DNA from 2 places in the Arthrobacter sp. TS-15 genome. Region 2 is predicted to be linked to the other one. Evidence: predicted binding sites of a transcription regulator. Region 2 holds the regulator's gene; the other holds the start of a gene.

Region 1 (6,709 bases), on a different contig from region 2:
TGGATATAGCGGCGGCTGCGGACCCCGTCCACACCATTGGCCGGGAGGGTGCTGAAATCCCCACCCCCGTTGCCATCGAATCCGATGGTACTGAACGCTACCGGCGGATGAGCGTCCGTGAACGGAGCCGCCTGCGGCCGCAACTGTTGGAGCGCATGGGATGGCGCTATATGTCGCTCTGGACGATCGAGGTCTTCACCGATCCTTCGTCCTGCGCGGACCGGATAGGCTCCTACTTGGGCCTTGAGAATCACCTTGCACAGTCTGCCTCCACCCACAGTGGTTTCCTTCACGCCCCTGAGGAAGAATTGACCTCGGTAACTGACCAGCCTCTGTTGGCCGGAGATTCCGTTGAGCATGCTGAGGGTGAAGAACCTCAACACGACGTCCATGAAGCAGAGAATTCGAAAGAAGCACCACTGATGGATCAGGAAACAGGCGGCGAGGACCGCGCTACGGAGGAAACCGGCGAGAACACCGGTGGTCCTACGGAAGCGGCCGGGGAACCGAAGTCCCCGGCAGCCAAGACCGGCCCGAGCGGGATTCTGCCCACCAAGGCCGCTGAGGATGATCCCCGGCGGTGGGGCGATGACTCCAACTACGACCATGAGCAGTGGCTCAAGGAACAGAAACCCCCGCACTGGGGCTGAGCGGACAATGATCGTTGAGAAGCCCGCTAGGGGCTAACCAAAACAAAGAAAAGCTTGCCTTGCGTTGATGCGCCGGCAAGCTTTTCTGCTTGTTGAGGATCAGCCGCCACCACCACCAGACCGTCGGTGTCACCTGTACCCAGCCATTCACCGGGCTTGCCGCCCTGGGCTGACGTCCAGAGTACGGGTACAGGTCCTGCGAGGACCTGGCTTTGCCGTGATTCGTCATAGGACCCCGCTGCCGTGAGGACCACTGATACCAGCTGACCGGGGGAGAGTAGCTGGATGGACGAAGGATCGGCCATCCGGAGGGGGACAGCTGCCGATCCCACGGGTGCGCCTATCAGAAGGCCGGGTCCCAGCAGACTCGTCTCCGAAGGGATCTGTCCCTTACCCAGAGGGGACGCAAGTTGGCGGCCAACAAGGGCGCCGACGCTGTCCAAAGCTCCGCTGCTCGCGAGATTGGGTGGTACCTCAACAGTGGTGAAGTCCGCTGCGGTGAGGTGGGTCCCCGTTGGAAGGTCCCGGGCTGCCACGAGGACGCTCACCTGTTGCTCAGACGCAGGGGTGAGTTCCTGGACTGCGATGCCGGCAGCCACGCATAACAGCAGCGCTACTGCCAAGCGGCGGTTACGTGCAATCCAGGAACCAAATCCCGTCCGGCGCCCGCGCTGACCTGAGCGCCCTCCTGGACGACCGCGGTTGAACCGTGAACTGGTCCGGGAGCGGGAATGCGGTTGCAGGGAGCGCGAAGGGCTGATGGGCGGCCAAGTACCGGCGGCTCGCGATGAGCGTTCAGCACGGGCGAGGAGGGCGCTGCGTGACATATGTGGCATGCCGCCACGGTAGCCAGCTTCCCGGGCCGCAAACAGCGCCCGGGTGCCCTATGTGGAAAACCAGTTAGTTGGTTGCCGCTGCAGTTGCCGGTGCTGCTGAAGGCGCGGGTGTAGAAGCAGCAGGCGCCGCTGAAACAGTGCTGCCCTTGGCATCCCGGGAATCAGTCCGGTAAAACCCGGAGCCCTTGAAAACGACGCCTACGCTGTTGAACTTCTTCCGCAGGGCGCCTTTGCATTCGGGGCACTCCGTCAAGGAGCTGTCAGAGAAGGACTGGACGATGTCGAAGGCATGGTCACAGTCTTTGCAAGCGTATGCGTATGTGGGCACTGAGTTCCTCCTTTAGGACAAAGTTCAGGTCCTGGGCAGCGTCGGTGGAGATAGTCCGCCTTAGCAGTCACAGGGCCTGAGTGCTAATTCTATCATCGGTCGCCGCAGGGCGTACCCGCGGTAGTTCCGGCCTCACTTGATAAGCCGGCCACCATCAGCGCTGCTCGGCGTCGTCGCCGAGTTCAACCACTCCGGACGGTGTCAGCACTTGACGCACGGGGCGATCAAAGGCCTCGGCGGGAATGGACCCCGAAGGTAACAAATCGTCGTCGAACACTACGGCGATGGTGGGCGGCCTGCCGCCGGAAGCATCCAGGCCTTGGAGGAGCCTGTCGTAATAGCCGCCTCCCTGGCCGATCCGGTTGCCGTCCCGGTCCACCGCCGTCGCGGGCATGAAGATCCCCGCGGTACCGGCAACTACCGAGCTCTCCAGCCGCTCACCCTCCGGCTCGTCTATCGGCGCAAAGGTGGACCGGACAAATGCTGTGTCAGGTGTCCAATACACCCAGCTCAAAAGCCGCCCCGGCTCGCAGACGGGCAGTAGCACCCGGTGCCCGGCCTTGTGCAGGGCTGTGATCAAAGGGATGGTGGGCGGCTCGAAAGCGACGCCCAGGTACACGGCAAAGGTCGAGGAAGCGCCGGGGGAGACCTTGGCCGCCCAGGCCGTGCCATGCTGTGCAAGGGACTCTCCAGCGCGAGCCAGGTGTTCAGGACTGAGGGCCCGCCTGTGCAGCCGCCGACTGCTGCGAATGTCTTCCTTCGATGCCATCTCTGTCCGTTCGGGTGGTTGTCGCGCGCCGGTTGAGCTGCAGAGGTTATCCACTGCGGAAAACCAAATGTGCTAACGACGCGGCGAGGGGTTTAGCCGTTGGTGTGTTCCGTCCGTTACATTAGTCCGGTGACTCTAGAAAACAACGCTGTCCGCAAGGCCGTCATTCCCGCAGCAGGCCTTGGCACCCGCTTCCTGCCCGCCACCAAGGCGATGCCAAAGGAAATGCTGCCCGTGGTGGACAAGCCTGCCATCCAGTATGTCGTCGAAGAAGCGGTCAAGGTGGGCCTGCATGACGTCCTGATGATTACAGGGCGCAGCAAGCGGGCACTCGAAGACCACTTTGACCGTGTGCCGGCTCTTGAGGCCACGCTTGCTGAAAAGGGCGACACCGCCAAGCTTGAAGCCATTCAGTCCGCCACCAACCTCGGTGATATCCACTACGTCCGCCAGGGCGACCCTAACGGCCTCGGTCATGCTGTCCTTCGTGCAAAGCAGCACGTTGGGTACGAGCCCTTCGCCGTTCTGCTCGGCGATGACCTGATCGATGCCCGTGAAGACCTGCTGAGCGAAATGATTGCTGTTCAGCAGAAGACCGGTGGTTCCGTTGTTGCACTCATCGAGGTAGAGCCTTCCAAGATCAGCGCCTATGGTTGCGCCGATGTTGAGGACAACGGTGAAGATGGCTACGTGCGCATCAAGCAACTCGTCGAAAAGCCTTCTCCGGAAGAGGCGCCCTCCAACCTTGCCGTGATTGGACGTTACGTGCTGCACCCGGCCGTGTTCGACGTCTTGGAGAAGACGGCTCCCGGTCGCGGCGGAGAAATCCAGTTGACCGATGCCCTTGAGGTGCTTGCTGCCGGCGAAGGTGAAGGTTACGGCGTCTACGGCGTTGTGTTCCGTGGCCGTCGTTACGACACCGGCGACAAGCTCAGCTACCTCAAGGCCTGCATCGAGCTTGCCTGCGAACGCGAAGACCTCGGTCCTGAGCTTCGCGAGTGGCTGCCCAACTTCACCGCCACACTTCCCAAATAGACAAATGATGTATGGCTCTGCGATCTGGCCGGTAACGCTGGAAAGCGGAGACCTGCTGCTCCGGCCCATTCGATACCGCGACAAGCGGGAATGGTCCGAAGTCCGTTCGCGGAACAGCGAGTGGCTGGCGCCGTGGGAGGCGTCCAACCCGGCTCCGGGTGGGCGCCTGCCCAGCTACCGTCAAATGGTGGGGTCCTTGAATGAGCAGGCCCGTCAGTCAACCGCTTTGCCGTTTCTCATAGTTGAGAGAACGGCCGGTTTTCGCGAGCCGCAAATCGTCGGCCAGTTGACGGTCTCATCCATCGTGTGGGGATCGGCCATGATGGCCACCCTTGGATACTGGGTTGATAAAGACCGGGCCGGGCGCGGCATCGCTCCAACGGCGGTTGCCATGGCAACCGACCACTGCTTCCGGGTGCTGGGCTTGCACCGTATGGAAATCAACATCCGTCCAGAGAACTCTCCGAGTTTGAGGGTTGTGGAGAAGCTCGGATTCCGCGATGAAGGTTACCGGGAACGCTACCTGCACATCAACGGCGAATGGGCTGATCACCGCTCTTTTGCGTTGACGGCCGAGGAGGTGCCGGAAGGACTCCTGCGCAGGTGGCTGAGAGGATAAACGGGCAGGTCATCGGCCATTTCGCTCATATCTCCAGTCATTTGCGGACTCGCCCACGACACACCGGCCGCAATGCCGCCGCACCCGGCGATTTGCTTCTACGGTTTTGAATGTGGACTTCCCTCTCAGCAGCTCAGTGATACTCGTGGTCACTGTCGCGCTGTGGATGGTCTGGGTGGCGCCCTATGTTTTGCGGAACAGGCGCCAACAAGTCCAAACGGCCACTGTTCCAGCAGGGGCTTTTGATGACGAACCAGACGAAACGCAGGCAGGGGTGGTACTGACTTTGGCACCTCAGCAGGAGAAACCGATGGAGACCATGCACAGCAAAGCACCGGCGTCGCCCCAGGACTCCCCAGCGGCGGAGTCCTCGCTCCGGAAGGCGCCCCCTACGCCGTTCACTATCCGTTACGCCCGGCTCACGCTCGCCTTGGCAGGCCTGGCCCTGTTAGTTACGGCCGCGGTGTCAGGGGTTCTCAGAATTCTCGGCATCGGTTCTGTGTGGTTGCCGCTGGTTTCCCTCATTGGCGCTGTGCTGGCTGTCGTTACCTTGCGTAAGCTCGCCTTGCGGGACCTTCGTGAACGGCGGGCTCGCCGTGCGGCTCAGGCCTCACCCATCCCCACACCTGCCCGGTACTTGCCCAAGGAGCCGCTTGTCGCAGCGAAGGAAACCACGGTTTTCGACGCCGAAGCCTCTAGCCGTGAAGCTGCGCGATTGTCAGCCAAGGAATTGCGTGAGGCAGCGCTTGCTGTGGCAGTTGCCGCAGGCGATAAATCCGCTCAAGTTGCCAACGACTCCAAAGGGGCCAGCTGGCAGCCGGTTGAGGTCCCCAAGCCAACGTACGTGGCCGCTGCGAAAGCACAGCGCCCAGCTCCAGAGCCCTTGGACCTGCCCGAGGCACCAAAGCCCGTTGGCAAGCCTGTGCTGAAGCAGAACGTTGAGCAGGCCGAGGCAGCAGTTGCTGTAGTGGCCACTGCTAAGAACCACAGCGCCCTGAGCAACTTGGACGATGTCCTGCAGCGTCGCCGCGCCTAAGTCCTGGAATCGACCACAGGTGCAAGGCCAGGAGACGTTCGTGTGGTGGTTGGAAAAGCGCAGGGAAAGTTTGTAGCCTAGGGACACTGGCCGGGCAGTTGAGGCTCTCGGTCCAGGGGCTATAGCTCAGTTGGTAGAGCGCTTCGTTCGCATCGAAGAGGTCAGGAGTTCGAATCTCCTTAGCTCCACAGATTTTATTGCACTCAATCGTTCAAGTGCGGAAGTATCCACCATGCCGGCTGAGCGAAACATGCGCTGCGCGAATGAGGTTGGACCGTGATGCAAGGCAGCGGTCCGTTGTTTGCCTCAGCGCCGGGAGTGCTTGGGCGGCGTCGTCGAAATGATTTTCACGGATCATTGATTCCATCGCCCGGCACTGGTGCTCTGTTTCCAAGGCGCCCACCATGGCTGAACTGATCTTCAGGCTGAGGAGTGCCGTTGTGGTCTCTGATGCGTCGCCCTCATCCACAGCATGAACGATCCTTTCCACCCGTTGGGGGAGCATTGAAAGGTACTTCGCCAAGAACCGCAATGCCGGCCTCGGGTTTCCAAGCTCGTCGGCTAGTGACTGGATTCGGCTCAAGTCCCAGTCGCCGGCGGCAGCGCTACGCGGCGCTTTCATCCCCGGCTCCTACTGTTACTTGCGGGGCTGTGTTGTCCGGGTTTTTGGTCCAGATGGAGGCGAGCATTCCGATGACGAGGATGGCGGGTGCGCCGTACATGAGGGTGTTCATGACGATGGGTTCGCGCAGGGCCCGGATGGCGTTGCCAACGTAGGGGATGGTGGCTACGTGCTTGTCCACGGTTTTGCCTTGGAGGGTGGCGATCCAGGGGTCGAGGCCGTTGTTGGCGTCGCCTTTGGTCTGGACTGCGATGCCGCCGTCGGCGGTGGTGGTGATCTCGGTGATGCGGTGGGTTTCCACGCGCTGGTCTTCGACGGGGATGTGGTAGGTGATGATGTCGCCTACTTTGACGTCGGTGGTGGGGGTGGGGACGGTGACCACGACGTCGCCCGGGTTGATCAGCGGGGCCATGGAACCGGTGAGCATGGTGGAGGTTTGGTAGCCCAGGATCCGTGGCCCGATCGCCAGGAACAGGAACACCAACGCGCCTAGGATCAGCATGCCCACGCCGATGCCCTTGACCACTTTGCCGGCAATCCGACGGAACCGGCCCGAAGTGCCAGCGGCGCTGGCAGCAGTTGTAGGGGCCGCTGCGGGCTGCTTCACAGCGGCGGTCTCGGCGGCGGTTACGGACTTTGCGGCTGAACGCCGGCCGTGGACGGCGGGGGTGGAGATGGTGCTCAGTGCGCTCATGCCTGGCGTTCCTTTCAGGTGTTCGTTGTGCTTTTAGTGTCTCTGGACAGGCTCAAGGGTTGGTGTGCAATGCCCTCAAGACTTGCTCAGGATATGGACCGGGGACCGGCCTGAAGGGCA
Region 2 (6,709 bases):
CGTCCCAAGAGCGATGGCTCAAGGTCGGCATAGGTGCGGACTGCGCCCAGAAGGCGTTGCCAGCCCAAGCCTATGTCCTCAGGGGTCTCATGGGGCCAGCCGAACGCGCTGAGGATTCCGGTCTTCCAATCGATCCCGCGGGGTACGGCGGGCCAGGCCTCAATGCCCAGGACCTTGGGCCTGATCGCCTGCCAGACATCCACGTAGGGGTGTCCAACAATGAGGACGTTTCCCGCAGCCCCCGGGACCGTCATGGCCTCGGCGGCAATTCGGGACTCTTTGGACCCGGGCACAAGGTGGTCCACGAGGATTCCAAGCCGGCGGCCTGAGCCGGGATTGAAGTCGGCGATGGCGGACTTCAGGTCATCAACGCCGTGCAATGGCTCCACCACGATGCCTTCCACCCGGAGATCATCACCCCATACCTTCTCCACCAGTTCGGCGTCGTGCTTTCCTTCCACCCAAATGCGGCTGGCCTTGGCTACCTGTGCCCGTTGCCCCTGGACCCTGACGGAACCCGAGGCCGTCCGGCCGGACGGAACCCCGGATGCAGCGGTGCGGGGGGCGGGAGGCATCAAGCGGATAGCCTGACCTTCGAGCAGGAAGCCAAAGCCCAGCTGGAACGATTTGGTCTTTCCACGCCGGTCTTCCAAGGAGACCACGTGCATTCCGCCCGACTTCTCAACGCGGGTTACTTCACCCACCCAGCCCGACTGCACGTCCTCGAGGACCATTCCCCGCTGCACGGCTACTTCCGGCAGCTTCTGTTTGGCCGGAGCGGACAGATCCTGCGGGCCCCAATTGTTCAAAGCCAAGGGATTCCTACCTTTGTGCTGGTTTACGGTGCGGGCCGAAGCCGCCCGCGGCAGGTTTCAATGCTAACAACGGGGTGGCTCATACTAGACTTGTTAGCACTTGGGCATGTTGAGTGCTAAGTGTGGAGGTCTGAGCGGGATCCCGCGTTGACCGGTCGGAAGAACCATGGCAGTCGTCAGGAGGTGGAGCATTGAGTGAGCCGCGCAAGCTCGAAGTGCTGCGTGCCATCGTTGAGGATTACGTGCATTCCAGGGAACCTGTCGGGTCCAAGGCCCTCGTGGAGCGGCATCATCTTGGCGTTTCCAGCGCTACCATCAGGAATGACATGGCGGTTTTGGAAGAGGAAGGCCTGATTGCGGCGCCTCACACCAGTGCCGGTCGAATCCCCACTGACAAGGGCTATCGCCTTTTCGTTGACCGCATTTCGCAGGTCAAACCGCTCTCAGCGGCCGAGCGCAGGGCCATCCATTCTTTGCTCGAGGGCCCCGATGATGTCGACGACATCTTGGAGCGCACCGTAAGGCTTCTGTCACAGCTGACCAACCAGGTGGCCGTTGTGCAGTACCCGCATTCGAACCGCGCGCTTGTTCGCCACGTGGAATTCGTCCTCTTGGCCCCTCAACAGGTCCTCGTGGTCCTAATTGCGGACACCGGCAGCGTGGGGCAGAAGGTCATCGACGCTGGGTCCGATGTGAGCAATGAGGCCCTGATGCTCCTGAGGTCCCGGTTCCTGGGCAACATTGCCGGCACACAGCTGGCGCTTTTGCCTCAAGTGCTTCCTTCTGTCGTTGCGCTGTGTCCGCCGGAACTGCGCAGTCTGGCGAAGACGTTGGCCCAGGGGCTTCAATCGTTGAGCGACACCAGCCGCGAAGAGCGCATCCTGATGGCTGGAACGGCAAACCTGGCCCGCTCCAACGTTGACTTCCCCCTGAGCATAGGCCCTGTGCTGGAGGCACTCGAGGAACAAGTTGTCATGCTCCGGTTGTTATCTGACATGGGGGATGATCCCCGCGGCGTTACCGTGAGCATTGGACGCGAGAATCCCTACGATGGCTTGGCGGAGGCCTCCGTCGTAGCTACGGGCTATGGCTCCGGTGCCAAGGTGGGGATTCTTGGTCCCACACGCATGGACTATCCCACCACCATGGCAGCAGTACGAGCCGTGGCCCGTTACCTTTCCCGCATTCTCGGCGGCTAAACACCGGTCCGAGGAAACATCCGTAGTACAACAAGGAAGAGATACCGACTTTGAGCAGCCACTATGACGTTTTGGGAGTCTCGCCGGAAGCCACCGGGGAAGAGATCAAAAAGGCGTACCGCAAGTTGGCGCGGAAACTGCACCCCGACGTAAACCCCGGTGAAGATGTCGCGGAACAGTTCAAGGCCGTGACCCACGCCTACGAGGTGTTGTCCGATCCCCAAAAGCGCCGGGTCTATGATGCCACGGGCAATGAAAACGGCACTGACAACGGTTTCGGTGGCGGCTACGCCGGCCAGGGTTTTGCCTTCCAGGACATCTTCGACACCTTCTTTGGTGGCGGCGGTCAGGGCGGACCGGCCTCCCGGGTCCGGCGGGGCCAGGACGCGCTCATCAGCGTCCGCATCGATTTGAAGGACGCCGTCTTCGGCGTCAACAAGAAGCTTGAAGTGGATACAGCCGTGATCTGCCCCACGTGCGATGGCAGTTGCTGCCGCCCGGGCACCCACCCGGAACGCTGCGACATCTGCGGTGGCAGCGGCCAGGTCCAACGGGCAGTCCGTTCCATCCTGGGCCAGGTCATGACTGCCGCCCCTTGCGGTTCGTGTGAAGGCTTCGGCACAGTCATTAAGGACCCCTGCAACGAGTGCAATGGACAGGGCCGCATCCGCAGTCGTCGTTCCCTCACCATCAAGGTTCCGGCCGGTGTCGCCACTGGTACACGCATCCAGCTGTCCGGGCAGGGTGAAGCGGGCCCCGCTGGAGGCCCCGCCGGCGATCTCTATGTGGAGATCCGGGTCAACAACGACTCCATGTTCATGCGTGAAGGCGACGACCTCCACGCAACACTAAGTGTGCCCATGACCGCTGCGGCACTTGGCACCGAACTGCAGCTGGACACCTTCGACGGCGCGCAGGACATCGACGTCAAGGCCGGTACCCAATCCGGCGAAGTCATTACCCTGCGCGGCTTGGGTGTTACGCACCTCCGGGGTTACGGACGCGGCGACCTCAAGGTGCACTTGCACGTGGAGACCCCGACCAAGCTCGACCCCGCCCAGGAGGAACTCCTGCAGCAGCTCGCCAAGCTGCGCGGCGAGCAGTTTACCGAGGGAAAGCTGGTGGCAAGCGGCGGAATGTTCGCGAAGCTTCGGGACAAGCTCGGTAACCTGTAGCGGTGAGCAATCCGGTTTTCTTTACACCGGCGGGAAGCCTTAACCAGCTGATCCCCGGGTCGACATTTGTGTTGGAAGGTGCTGAGGCGCGCCATGCCGTCACCGTCAAGCGACTGGCCGTGGGTGAGCCCGTGGACATAGCCGACGGTTCGGGCATGCGGTTGACTGGCGCCGTGGTTGACGCCGGTTCCAGCACCCTCACAGTGAAGGCATCCGAGGTAGTCCTCGAGGACCAGCCGGCGGTCCGGCTGGTGCTGGTTCAGGCACTTGCCAAGGGCGATCGGGACGAACTCGCCATCGAGACTGCCACGGAACTCGGAATAGACGCCGTCATTCCGTGGCAGTCCGAGCGGGCAATCGTGCGTTGGAAAGGCGAACGGGCCGCCAAAGCGCACGCGAAATGGCAGTCGGTGGTCACTGCGGCAGCCAAGCAGGCCAGGCGTGCTTGGATTCCTGAGGTACGGTCCATGATGGACACAGCCGCTTTGGCGAAGGCCGTCGCGGCCGCTGATGTGGCCATCATCCTCCATGAAGACGCCAAGAACCCCCTGCGGACCGTCCTTGAAGAGTCGGTCGCGGTCCGGACTGGAGATGATGGGACCCCTCGCGAGGTCCTCTTGATTGTCGGACCGGAGGGTGGCATCTCACCAAGAGAGGTAACGCGGCTCAGTGACGCCGGTGCCGTCACGGCACTTCTGGGTCACCACGTGTTGAGGTCCTCGACGGCGGGACCCGCCGCCGTCGTTCTTGCAAGTGACGTCCTGGGCCGCTGGTAGCCGCCCCGCAGCTCGTCGAACCCGCAGCTAACCGACGTTGAACAGGCGGGTGTCGGTGCTCGTTTCGATGGTTGCGCCGGCCTCATCCACTTGTGAAACCCGCAGCTCATATTTGCCGGCCTTCAGTGTGGCACTGAAGGTGAAGGCTCCGTATTGACCAGGCGCACCGGTTGCTTGCGTTCTCCCGGTGAGCAGGCTGCTCTTTTCGCCCTTGCCATTCTCCTGCAGAATCTGCCAGCTGACCGGCTTTGAACTGTCGGTGCTGCGGCCATTGAACTTGACTACACCGGCAGGCAGAGTTGTTTCCTCTTGCGGATCGATGATCCACAGAGGTGCCACCAAGGATGCGTTCCGTTCCATGGGTTGGCCGAGCTTTACCTGCCCAAACGCCATGTAGTCCGTGTGTCCGTCAACCAGGATGACAACCTGGATCTGCTGGCCGGAGTTGATGAGCCCCGAGGACGAGGCTGCCGCCGTCGCCGTGTAGACCAATTGCTGGACAGCGCGCTGCGCCATTCCGGCGTCGAGGTTTGAGTTGAAGGCATCCCGCGAAATATCAACGGTGATGACGTTCTTGCCGGAGATGGAGGTGGCCAGGCTTTCGGGGGCCTGCCAGGGGGTGAAGAAGTCGTGGTCCAGGGGTTTTTCGGACATCATGATCCGGAGTGCGGTGGTCACGGGGTTTCCGTCGCTGGAGATATCCCTGAACTCACGGTAGAGATAAACCTGTTCCTTGCTGCGTCCAATCCAGTAAACCGGGATCTTCGTGGAAGCCTGCGTAGTTTCCAGCGGTGCCTGGCTGGCTGGCGCGTCGTTAACGCTGACGGATGGCGAACTCGTGCCGGTTTGGGAATCGCCGCCGTTGGCTATGCAACCAGTGAGCAACAGGACAGCAAGCATCGCCGGCACAGCGATAACGGATTTTGTCCGTCTGCGCGCGCCATCTCCAATGCTTCCTGGCTCCGAAATGGGTGTCCTGCCTAACCTTGTGTCTCATGGCGGCCCCAGCCGCCGATTCCCAGCCAACGGAGCCGGGCCGCAGGATGCTTGGATGCCACCCGCTATGCCAGCTTGGCACATCGTCGACGGCGGTCGGCCGGGATTGCGCGGATCAGCGCCAACTGAAACATGATTGATACCCGCTTGATGCCGAGTTGAGACAAAATGTACGCCATGACGGCAGGCGCCGGATGATGCCGGTGGTTTCGGTTCATCGCAGGCCGGGCTGGCGTAGGATTGAAGACATTCCGGCATCCGGACGTGCCCCATACAGCGGCCACGAATGCCGAATCGATGGCAGGTAGCACGACCAACCGGAGGAGAAAAGGCCTAAGGCCAACACTATGAGTGAATCTTTGAACGGGCGGCTTAGGACCGGAAACGGCAACCAGCCGCCCACCGAGTTCCCGCACACACTACCGGGTACGCGCACGGAAGTTGTCACGTTCGACAACTCCGACCAGATGGTTCACTCGTTGGGCAGCCACGACGAAGCCTTGCGGTACATCGAGGAACAGTTCCAGGACGTCAGTTTCCATGTCCGTGGCAACGAGCTCTCCATGACAGGCCCTTCCACCGTCATTCCACGCGTTATGCGTCTGTTGGAGGAAGTCCGTGGGCTCGTGGCGAAGGGGACCGTGGTGACTCCGGACATCCTTCAGCAGCTCGTGTCCCTTCTGAGGGCCCAGTCCGTGCAGAATCCTGCCGATGTGCTGACCCACAACATCCTCTCAAGCCGCGGTAAGACTATCCGGCCCAAGACGCTGAATCAGAAGAATTACGTTGACGCCATTGATGAGAACACCGTCATCTTTGGAATCGGCCCGGCAGGTACCGGCAAGACCTATCTTGCAATGGCCAAAGCGGTGCAAGCCTTGCAAACGAAGGAAGTCAGCCGGATCATCCTGACCCGGCCAGCCGTGGAAGCGGGGGAACGGCTGGGCTTCCTCCCCGGCACGCTGAGCGACAAGATCGACCCCTATCTTCGCCCACTATATGACGCCTTGCACGACATGATGGATCCCGAGTCCATTCCCCGCCTGATGGCTGCAGGAACCATCGAGGTAGCCCCGTTGGCCTATATGCGCGGACGCACGCTGAACGACGCCTTCATCATCCTGGACGAAGCCCAAAACACCACACCGGAGCAGATGAAGATGTTCCTTACACGTCTGGGTTTCGGTTCAAAAATGGTGGTTACCGGTGATGTCACGCAGATCGACCTGCCGTCCGGATCGACGTCCGGCCTGCGAATCGTCAGGGAAATCCTGAAGGGAATCGACGACGTCAATTTCTCGATCCTGGAAGCGGCTGACGTCGTGCGGCACCGTTTGGTTGCCGACATCGTTTCCGCCTACAGCGCATGGGATGACGCACATAGCAGCGACGTCGCGAGCACACAATATAAACCCGGAGCGCACTACAAACGTGGAGAACGTCAATGAGCATTGAAGTAAACAACGAGTCCGGTGTAGCGGTGGACGAGGCCCAACTGGTGACGTTGTCCCGCTTCATCTTCGAGCGTTTGTACATCCATCCCCAGGCAGAACTGTCCATCCTCCTTGTCGATGAACCGGCCATGGAGAAACTGCACATCGAACTGATGGACGAGCCCGGGGCTACGGACGTTTTGTCCGTACCCATGGACGAATTGACGCCGGGCACCCCGGACAAGCCCACGCCACAAGGCATGCTGGGTGACATCGCCATCTGCCCGCAGGTGGCAGAGGTGCAGGCAGCAAACG

What was found. Region 2 encodes HrcA, which represses chaperone genes, less so after heat shock. Its sites were predicted from a motif close to TTNGCACTCGNNNNNNNCGAGTGCNAA; they were not measured.
Region 1: a site for HrcA is predicted at 1,875-1,901, ahead of EU811_RS10800 (FmdB family zinc ribbon protein). Genes of this name have one in related genera too.

The regions. Positions count from the first base shown of each region.
Region 1 is NZ_SDXQ01000029.1:122,723-129,431, forward strand. Features, by position in the region: gene EU811_RS10790 (DUF4011 domain-containing protein) at 1-650, shown strand, start outside; gene cpaB (Flp pilus assembly protein CpaB) at 677-1,486, opposite strand; gene EU811_RS10800 (FmdB family zinc ribbon protein) at 1,551-1,814, opposite strand; gene EU811_RS10805 (5-formyltetrahydrofolate cyclo-ligase) at 1,969-2,583, opposite strand; gene galU (UTP--glucose-1-phosphate uridylyltransferase GalU) at 2,713-3,618, shown strand; gene EU811_RS10815 (GNAT family N-acetyltransferase) at 3,626-4,237, shown strand; gene EU811_RS10820 (hypothetical protein) at 4,383-5,273, shown strand; tRNA gene EU811_RS10825 (tRNA-Ala) at 5,389-5,461, shown strand; gene EU811_RS10830 (Hpt domain-containing protein) at 5,485-5,895, opposite strand; gene EU811_RS10835 (signal peptidase I) at 5,879-6,589, opposite strand.
Region 2 is NZ_SDXQ01000036.1:191,945-198,653, forward strand. Features, by position in the region: gene EU811_RS14825 (DUF3097 domain-containing protein) at 1-815, opposite strand, end outside; gene hrcA (heat-inducible transcriptional repressor HrcA) at 1,007-2,014, shown strand; gene dnaJ (molecular chaperone DnaJ) at 2,065-3,189, shown strand; gene EU811_RS14840 (16S rRNA (uracil(1498)-N(3))-methyltransferase) at 3,192-3,965, shown strand; gene EU811_RS14845 (GerMN domain-containing protein) at 3,993-4,865, opposite strand; gene EU811_RS14850 (PhoH family protein) at 5,309-6,409, shown strand; gene ybeY (rRNA maturation RNase YbeY) at 6,406-6,709, shown strand, end outside.